DNA from 3 places in the Marinomonas sp. genome. Region 2 is predicted to be linked to each of the others. Evidence: predicted binding sites of a transcription regulator. Region 2 holds the regulator's gene; each other region holds the start of a gene.

Region 1 (3,238 bases), 3.8 Mb from region 2:
AACCACTAACATTCAGTATCAAAAAATTGAATGCTACTTACTTATTTCCTAGATATGCATTACGTTTTTCATACCAAAATGTCATAAAATCTTCAGTGACTTTTTGCTCTATCTCCACGGCTTCTTCGGTTGGACAAAAGAGCGACACCGTAAAAACATTAAAACCTTCAGGTGTGGTGGTGATTCTAACTCTTGGCTCAGGGCCTGAAATCTTAATGTCTAAACGCTTTTCTATAAGGCTGTTATAACGAATAGCAACATCGTGAAAATGCTCGCTGTACTCACGAATTTTTTCTAAAATTTGCTCTTTTATCGTAAACAAATTCACATCATCAGTACTACGAGAGATAGAGAAAGTATGGGTCACATAGCGGCGCATGTAGTTCAGATTTTGAACCGTGTGCAGCAATAAGACACTATTGGGAACCACCGTCGTACGACCTGTATAGGTGTAACTGCCACCTTTCAGATCAACTTCAAATAGTGTCGTCGATAACCAATCACTATCGGTCACTTCGCCTTCATAATTGGCGATTCGAATCCAATCGCCAACCTGATATGGTCGCGTACTAGCACGATAAAATGCACCAACGATGCAAGCGATAAATTCCTTTGTTGCGATAACCAAGGCCACCATAAAAGCAGCGATTGAAATCGCGATATTTTGTAACTCAGATGACCAAATAAGCACTAAGCCAACTACTAAGAATAAATTAAATATGTTGTCTACTGCGTTGATTCTCTGACGTTTTTTATCATGCTCAATTTTTTGATTAATACGAATGACACGTTTTGTATAACGTCTAATAATATACGACAAAAAGATCCAAGTGATCGTTAGAACGATCTCAACGTGATCCATCAAAATGGAAAAGTCTAACTGGGAAAAATCAACAGGCATAAAAAGTGCTTCCTTTATCAAGACCGCCACTTTAACAATCATTGCCAGGATCAACAAATAAAAGCGCTAGACAAACGACGAAAAATAACTGTATATTTATACAGTATTTTTATTTCATGAGGTGGATTATGCCTGTAATTATCAAATATGTTGTAGAACGCGATGGAATCGAAAAAATGACGTTTACTTCTAAAACTGAAGCCGATGCATACGACAAACTATTAGACACCGCTGAGGCGTTGTACGAGATTTTAGATGAAAGCAAATTAGCAGGCGATCATTCTCAAAAAGAAGCACTGTCTATGTATTTGGCTGAAAACAAAGATTCTCTGTTAGATATTTTAGGCAACAAGAAGAAAAGTCCTCAAAAACCTAAAAAAGCGAATAAAGCATCCAGTGCACAGCTTGATCTAGCAGAAGCGGCACCTAAAAAAGCACTGGAAGACCTAGTGATAGAACCAGATGAAGATGTGATGTATGACGAAGATGAAAGCACCCTTGTATTTGATGACGAACTGACCGATTTTCGTGAAAGTGATGCCGCATAATGCGGCATCACTTGTTGCTGATATCTAGAATCCAATAAACCAAAATGCTATTCCCGCCATTTTGAAACGCGAATTGTTAGCAATAACGTCATGAAATTGTCATCTTAAAAAGGCAATCTCCTTTACTAAGAATATCACTGCATTTCTTAAGAATAGAAGCGCTTTAATAGCAATTAGTTAGGGAGTCGTTATGTCTGTAATTGAACAGAATAACAGCGATAGAAGTTTTAATATTTTCTTTGCTGCTATTTTCTTAGTGTCCATTGCCTATTTCATCTTTTGGGGATTGAATTACACCAATTCCAATCATGTCATTTTATTTATTCTTGCCACACTATTTGGTGTCTTCATGGCATTTAATATTGGTGGTAATGATGTTGCAAACTCATTCGGCACCAGCGTCGGCGCAGGCACATTAACAATCAAACAAGCCCTGTTAGTCGCAGCCATTTTTGAAGTAAGCGGCGCTGTCATTGCAGGTGGTGAAGTAACTAAAACAATTCGTAAAGGCATTGTTGATCTATCACAAATACAAGTCGATCCGATGCAATTTGTCTACATTATGATGTCGGCACTGCTTGCGGCAGCTATTTGGCTATTGATCGCTACGAAAAGGGGCTGGCCAGTATCAACAACGCATTCAATCATTGGCGGTATTGTTGGCAGCTCGATTACATTAGGATTTTTAATTGGTGGCGCAGAAACAGGCTTTGCTTTGGTTAAATGGGATCAAATCGGCACGATTGCGATTTCTTGGGTTTTGTCTCCAGTGCTTGGTGGAGTCGCGGCTTACCTTTTGTATTCACAAATCAAAAAATACATTCTTAATTTTAATGATCAAGCCTCTGAAGAGTTGGTAAAAATTAAAGAAGAGAAAAAAGCCTACAAAGCAGAACACAAAAAAGCCTTTGAGCGCATGGCGGAAATTCAACAAATTTCCTACACCACGCAAATGGCTCGTGATGCTCTCACTGTTAAGGAAGGCGATTTTGATAAAGATGAACTGGAGTCTGATTATTATAAAGAACTTCATGAAATTGAATCAAAACGTAATGAGCTAAATGCTACCAAAGCACTAGAAGTATATGTTCCGATCTTTGCAGCTCTTGGCGCAACGTTAATTTCGGCCATGTTGATTTTTAAAGGTTTGAAGCACATGAACCTAGGATTAACACAGCTGGATAATTATCTGATTATCGGCATGATCGGCGCCATTGTTTGGTTAATCATGGCTATCTTCACTAAAACGTTGAAAGGCAAATCATTAGACAAATCGACCTTTCTGCTTTTTAGTTGGATGCAGGTTTTTACTGCGGCAGGTTTTGCCTTTAGCCATGGCGCGAACGATATAGCCAATGCGATTGGCCCTTTCGCAGCTATCATGGACATTCTACGAACCGGTGAAATTGGCTCAAAAGCCGCGGTTCCAACCATTGCCATGCTAACCTTTGGTGTCGCACTTATCGTTGGTTTATGGTTCATCGGTAAAGAAGTCATCCAAACGGTAGGTCACAATCTTACTAAAATGCATCCGGCTTCTGGCTTTTCAGCGGAATTAGCTGCCGCTGCTGTCGTTATGATCGCTTCCATTCTAGGTTTACCGGTTTCCAGTACGCATATTTTAATCGGTGCCGTATTAGGTGTGGGCATGGTGAATGGTGCGGCAAACTGGCAACTAATGAAACCTATCGGCATGGCTTGGATCATTACCTTACCAGCTGCCGGTATTCTTTCTGCTGTTAGCTTCTTGATCCTCAATAGCTTGAGCTTGGCCTAACTCAATTCAGCC
Region 2 (3,238 bases):
GACGGTTATCTTGAGTTTGATTGATCAGGACAGTGAGAAAGAGGCGTTTATTAGCCAATTGTTTGATAGCTTATAAAAGACCTTCGCTCGTGACTTCGTGCAAAGGTCTCTATAAGTATTTTTGGGTTTGATTTGAAGATTAAAAAAGGGAAGCGTGAGGCCATGCTTCCCTTTTTTATAATTGATCTGTTGGCGGTGTTTCGTCGATATTAAACTCTATCGCTGGAATAGTATCGTTTCTGGTTCGATTCGCTGGGAAGTGGCAAGAAAACGTACTGCCAAAACCGGGTTGGCTGCGAATTTGTAGTTTGGCGTCATGATGTAGTAGAACGTGTTTTACGATGGCTAAGCCAAGACCTGTGCCACCTGTTTTTGAACCACGTCCTTTGTCTACGCGGAAAAATCGTTCAGTCAGTCGAGGAATGTATCTTGGCTCTATGCCAATGCCTGAGTCTTTTATAGAGAAAACACCATTAAATTCACTGGACTCCCATTTTATAGTGATTTCGCCACCATCTGGTGAATATTTTATGGCGTTAAAAATAAGATTCGAAAAGGCGCTGTAGAGTTCTTTGTAAGAGCCGTACAGTCGAGATTCTTCAGGAATTTGCACGCTAATCGTATGCTTGTCCGTCAAGATGGGCGTTGTCGCATTAGTGATAGTTTTTACTAGGTCTGAGAGCTTATGCCATTGGTTCTCTTCGCGCTTGTCATTACTTTCTAAGCGAGAAAGCAGCAATAGATCTTCAATAAGTTGTTCCATCCGCTCTGATTGCTCAGACATGTTTACAATGCCTTTTTGCATACTTTTAGGCAGGCTGTCCTTGAACATGTCGAGGGTTTCTAGGTAACCTTTAATAACAGTTAGCGGAGTTTTCAGCTCATGGGAAGCGTTGGCAACAAAGTCTTTGCGCATTTGTTCTAGCAAGTGTAAACGGGTCACGTCACGGACAAAAATTAGATGGTCGTTTTTGTCGTATAGCGTGGTTTGAATCTCTAAATACACGCCGTCTTTTGCTGGGGATTTGATGACTAATGGCTCGCCAAAACGTTTTTGACTGAAGTAACGGAAAAACTCTGGGTTGCGAACAATATTGGTAATGACTTGGCCGCGATCAACCGGGCGCATTAATCCAAGAAAGTGCGCCGCCGAGTTGTTCCACCACTCCAAGTTGCCTTGGTTGTCCGCCATGATAACGCCTTCTTTTAAGGCGGTTGTGGAGCTTTCAATTCTTGTTAGAGCTTGGCGCATGCGGCGTTTAGACTTGCGCTGTTTTTTCTGTAAGCGATAAACTGCATCGAAGACATCTCCCCAAATACCGCTTGTTTCTGGTGGCGCCGCTTTTCCTGAATGGCGTAGCCAGTTATGGAATTGGTATAACTGATAAAGCTGCCAGTACAAAGAGCCTAAAACGTATAGCAACAAAACACCCAATAATTGACCTATAACTAAGCCTATTACAATGCAGGCCGCGAGCCCCGCGAGCCAAGTAATAATGGTGTTTCGCCAAACTGTTTTCATACGGACCTTTTTGCTGAGAAGCGGTAGCCAGTTCCTCGTACGGTTTGTATCAAGAAATCATGGGTGCTACCAATGGCTTTGCGTAAACGGCGTATATGGACATCAACGGTACGTTCTTCAACGTAGACATTTCCGCCCCATACTTGATCCAACAATTGCGCTCTTGAATAGGCTCGCTCTTGATGGGTCATGAGAAACTTTAATAGACGGTATTCTGTCGGTCCCATGTCTAAGGGACGGCTGCCTATGGTAACTCGTTGGCTAATTGGGTCAAGGGTCAGACCTTCGATCTCGATTGGTTCGTCAACGCCTTGAGGCGTTGCGCGACGTAACACGGCCTTTAGTCGTGCCACTAATTCGCGCGGCGAGAAAGGCTTGGTGATATAGTCATCTGCACCGACTTCTAAACCTTGAATCTTGTTGTCTTCTTCGCTTTTCGCTGTCAGCATAATGACTGGGATTTCGGCCGTCGTAGGGTCTTTTTTCAATCTACGAGTCAGCTCAATGCCACTACCGCCGGGCATCATCCAATCGACAAGAATCAGATCTGGACGGTGATCCACAATGATTTCATGGCCTTGCTGAATGTTTTCTGCTTCCAAATACTCGTAGCCCGCCATTTCAAGTGCGATAGCGATCATTTCGCGTATGGAAGATTCGTCGTCAATAATTAATACTTTTTTACCGGTCACAGGATTTATCCTCATCTCAGGAACGGTTTCATTAAAACGATCTGATGTGACAATTCTGTTACATTGTCACAACTTTGCCATATATTACATAAAATAGCTTGTAACTAGACCGATGAAAACACAGTAACCAACACGATTATTGTCTAGAAAGGAGCGAAAGCAAGCTTGTCGGTCACGTTCTTTGGCTTGTTTAAATTGTTGATAAAAGAGTCCAATGCAAACTACGAGTGATACAAAATATAGCCAATGTAATCCTGCTAGTAGACCAATCCAAGTTAATAAAGATAAGGTGAGTCCTTGCAGGCAAACGATGATGAATAAATCGTATCGGCCAAATAAGATTGCTGTAGATTTGATACCAACTTTAAGGTCGTCTGGACGATCTGTCATGGCGTAATAGGTATCGTAGGCGATAGTCCAAAAGCAGTTTGCGACAAACAGCATCCATAATTCTGGATCCGCTAAGTCTCCACCTTGTGCGCTGTAGGCCATAGGAATCGCCCAAGAGAAGGCTAAACCAAGGAAAAGCTGAGGCAGATGAGTATATCGTTTCATAAATGGGTACAGGGCAGCAAGCCCCAATCCTGCGAACGACAGTAAAATCGTTCTCATATCCGTAAATAGCACCAAGATAAAACTCAAAATCGACAAGAAGCAAAACAGCATCAGCGCTTCTTTTTCGGATACTCGACCAGAAGGTAAAGGACGGTTCTTCGTGCGTTCAACGTGGCCATCGACTTTTCTATCGGCGAAGTCATTAATAACACAACCTGCTGAACGCATGCTGAAAACACCTAAGACGAAGATCACCACTAAATGCCACTCAGGCATGCCATCGGCTGCAAGCCATAGTGCCCACAACGTTGGCCACATCAGCAAAAATGAGCCGATAGGGCGGTTGAATCGAGTTAATTCTGCGTAGTCTTTAAGTTTATTCATAACAATCCAAACGGCGTTTTTAGTTGGTTAATCTCATTAAAGAAAGCTTCATTGACCAATATTCCAGGGCCAAACTGGTGGAACA
Region 3 (3,238 bases), 3.3 Mb from region 2:
GGTACCGAAAAACACACAACTAACAAGAAAATAGCAGCTAATATCAACGTGCTTGATTTCATTTTTTAATAGTTACCTAATCGTGGTATTTTAAAAAATATAAGTAACATACTTTTATATAACACAGACAAGCGGATGAAAACAGAAAAAGACCAGAAGGTCTGATCTTTTTCTATATTTTTATAGTTTGGCTTATCGAGAAACTGAATAACCAAGTAGCATATAAAATAGCATGGCAGATAGTAAAGCAGAGGCTGGAACCGTGATAACCCATGCTGCTGCAATGCGTAATAACGCAGAACGCTTCACTAATTCTTTTTTTGTTGCTTTTTTCAAGCCTTTACGCTCTGCAGAAGAGATAGGAGACGATGCTTGAGCGGCTTTCAATTCTTTCAAAATCGCACGTTTTTCTTCGACATCAGCCAATTTGAAACGCTTCACAAATTCTTGCGTTTGCTGACCATTGAGGCCTGCTGATTCTGAATGCGAAATAATAGATGCCAATTTTTTCTCGTAAGATTGTTTCAGATACTCACGTAAGAAGCCAACACCAAAAATACCACCTACGGCAATGTGAGTAGAGCTAACGGGCAAACCAAGCTGAGATGCAACAATTACCGTAATCGCTGCCGCCATAGCTACACAGAAAGCGCGTGTTTTATCTAATTCTGTTATCTCAGAACCAACCGTTTTAATCAGCTTTGGTCCAAACAAAGCCAGACCAACAGCGATACCTACACCGCAAACCATCATAACCCAAAGTGGAATGGAAGCTTTGCTAGAAACAGCGCCAGTCATCAAAGCATCATTAATGGCAGCCAGTGGCCCAATCGCATTAGCAACATCATTTGCACCATGAGCAAAACTTAGCAATGCAGCAGATACAATAAGAGGCAATGTAAATAAGCTATTCACAGCATCTTTGTCGTTTTTCAATACTGAAGATGCTTTATCGACCATTGGACGAACAATAAAGTAAACAGTAAGTGCAATCGCAAAAGCGATCATTGCCGCAGTAATAAAATCTAGCTTCCAGATATGCTTAAGACCTTTAAGAATAAGATAGGTCGAAAATGCCCAAACCATGAGACCAACCAATAGCGGTACAACTTTCTTAGCGGCATCAATCATGTCGTTTTTGTAGGTAATCGAACGCTTGATATACATTAAGAATATTGCAGCGATTACACCACCCATTACTGGAGAAATTATCCAGCTAGCAACAATCGCGATCAATTTATCCCAGTTAGCAATATCCCAGCCACCAGCAGCAATACCAGCACCAAGCACACCGCCCACAATAGAGTGAGTCGTTGAAACCGGAGCACCAAGATAGGTCGCCAAATTTAGCCAAATTGCGCCAGCTAATAAGGCCGCCATCATAACCCAAATAAAAGTTTCAGTGTCGCCAATTGAATTAGGATTGATGATGCCATTTTTAATAGTACCTACTACAGTACCACCAGCAATCAAAGCACCTGCCGCTTCAAAAACAGCCGCTATCAAAATGGCGCCCGTCATACTTAAGGCTTTAGATCCTACCGCTGGCCCCACGTTATTAGCGACATCATTAGCGCCGATATTGACAGCCATGTAGGCACCAATTGCTGCAGCGATAGCTAAAATAGATAGATTAGAAACCCCAACGCCATTAGCTGAAGCATAAAAACCTGACACCAATACAAATGCTAAGGCAATCAAGACACGAATAAACTCATGACCATTCAATAAAGTGGATTCTTCTTTCGGGTTATTTGTAAGATCCATACGGGCTCTTCTTTCTATAATTAATCTATGCCAAATCCTTGCTAGTTAGAAGTTAACCTAAACTCAGCAACGGCATGCTTCCTAGCATCCCAATTAAATTTGGCTCTCAATTCATCCCGTCACACTTCTGTAAAATGTAAATTCGGCGTCATTCTACACTGGGAATCTAAAGATAAAAACCCTAAAATTTTAGAGAGATATTCGCGGAATAAAGGACAAAAAAAAGTGCCCTTGAAGGCACTGAATTGAAATATACTACAGAAATATGACAGTTTTGTTGCAACTTTAAATTGAGATAGACCTAACATTCAATCACATTCACTGCCAGACCACCTCGTGATGTTTCCTTGTACTTATCATTCATGTCTCTTCCAGTATCACGCATGGTGCGAATCACTTTGTCGAGGGACACATAATGCGTTCCATCCCCTCGAAGCGCCATACTCGCAGAGTTAATGGCTTTAATTGACGCCATGGCGTTTCGCTCTATACAAGGCACTTGTACCAGCCCACCGATAGGATCACAAGTAAGGCCTAAATTATGCTCCATACCAATTTCAGCTGCGTTCTCTATTTGTTCAGGTGTTCCACCTGTCGCTGCGGCTAATCCAGCCGCCGCCATCGCGCAAGCCGATCCGACTTCCCCCTGACAACCCACTTCAGCACCAGAAATAGAGGCATTTTCTTTGAATAACAATCCAATAGCGGCAGCGGTTAGGAAAAAGTTAATCACGCCCTCTTCACTAGAACGAGGGCAAAATTCCCAATAATAATGCAATACTGCTGGAATAATCCCAGCGGCACCGTTTGTCGGCGCCGTTACCACTCGACCACCCGCAGCATTTTCTTCATTCACCGCCAAGGCATAAAGATTGACCCAATCCATCGCACCTAGCGATGGTGTAATCATATCCATGCGCGTTTTGCTGGTTAAGTCTCTATATAGGCTCGCGGCTCTGCGTTTTACTTTTAGTCCGCCAGGTAAAATCCCTTCACCACGAATACCTTGCTGCACACATTCTCTCATTACAGACCAAATAGAAAGAATGCCTTGCTTGATTTCTTCTTCTGTACGCCAGTGTTTTTCATTTTCCATCATAATCTGCGCGATGCTTTTGTCTTGTTCTCGACAAAGCTGAATCAATGTCTCTGCGTTATGAAAAACATGAGGAAGTACGGTGGTGTCTTCAACTAATGCCACATTTCCCTGCTCATCTTCCTGAACAATGAAACCACCACCGACAGAATAAAAGGTCGCTTGATGAATCATTTGGTCTTCTGTATCAAAAGCAACCAACACCATGCCATTAGCATGAAAGTCTAATCGATCAATTCGGTGATAAATTAAGTCTGTCGTGATATCGATATGAATTGGCTGCTTAGCCAATAAGGTCAGCTGCGAAGAAGATTCTATTTGCTCAACACGAGCATTCACACCACTAGGATCAATCAAATCTGGCAATTCGCCCTC

Evidence for each region. The regulator PhoB, encoded in region 2, activates phosphate uptake and scavenging genes when phosphate is short. The targets are predictions, from matches to a motif close to TGTCATANNNNTGTCANA.
Region 1: a site for PhoB is predicted at 1,536-1,553, ahead of ACO05V_RS20710 (inorganic phosphate transporter). Genes of this name have one in related genera too.
Region 3: a site for PhoB is predicted at 2,021-2,038, ahead of ACO05V_RS18105 (inorganic phosphate transporter). Genes of this name have one in related genera too.

Annotation. Positions count from the first base shown of each region.
Region 1 is NZ_OZ245329.1:4,327,620-4,330,857, forward strand. It holds gene ACO05V_RS20700 (mechanosensitive ion channel family protein) at 38-901, opposite strand; gene ACO05V_RS20705 (YebG family protein) at 1,030-1,449, shown strand; gene ACO05V_RS20710 (inorganic phosphate transporter) at 1,640-3,226, shown strand.
Region 2 is NZ_OZ245329.1:499,086-502,323, reverse strand. It holds gene ACO05V_RS02310 (response regulator) at 1-76, shown strand, start outside; gene phoR (phosphate regulon sensor histidine kinase PhoR) at 176-1,522, opposite strand; gene phoB (phosphate regulon transcriptional regulator PhoB) at 1,519-2,214, opposite strand; gene ubiA (4-hydroxybenzoate octaprenyltransferase) at 2,299-3,153, opposite strand; gene ACO05V_RS02290 (chorismate--pyruvate lyase family protein) at 3,150-3,238, opposite strand, start outside.
Region 3 is NZ_OZ245329.1:3,784,600-3,787,837, forward strand. It holds gene ACO05V_RS18100 (hypothetical protein) at 1-62, opposite strand, end outside; gene ACO05V_RS18105 (inorganic phosphate transporter) at 193-1,767, opposite strand; gene ACO05V_RS18110 (L-serine ammonia-lyase) at 2,069-3,238, opposite strand, start outside.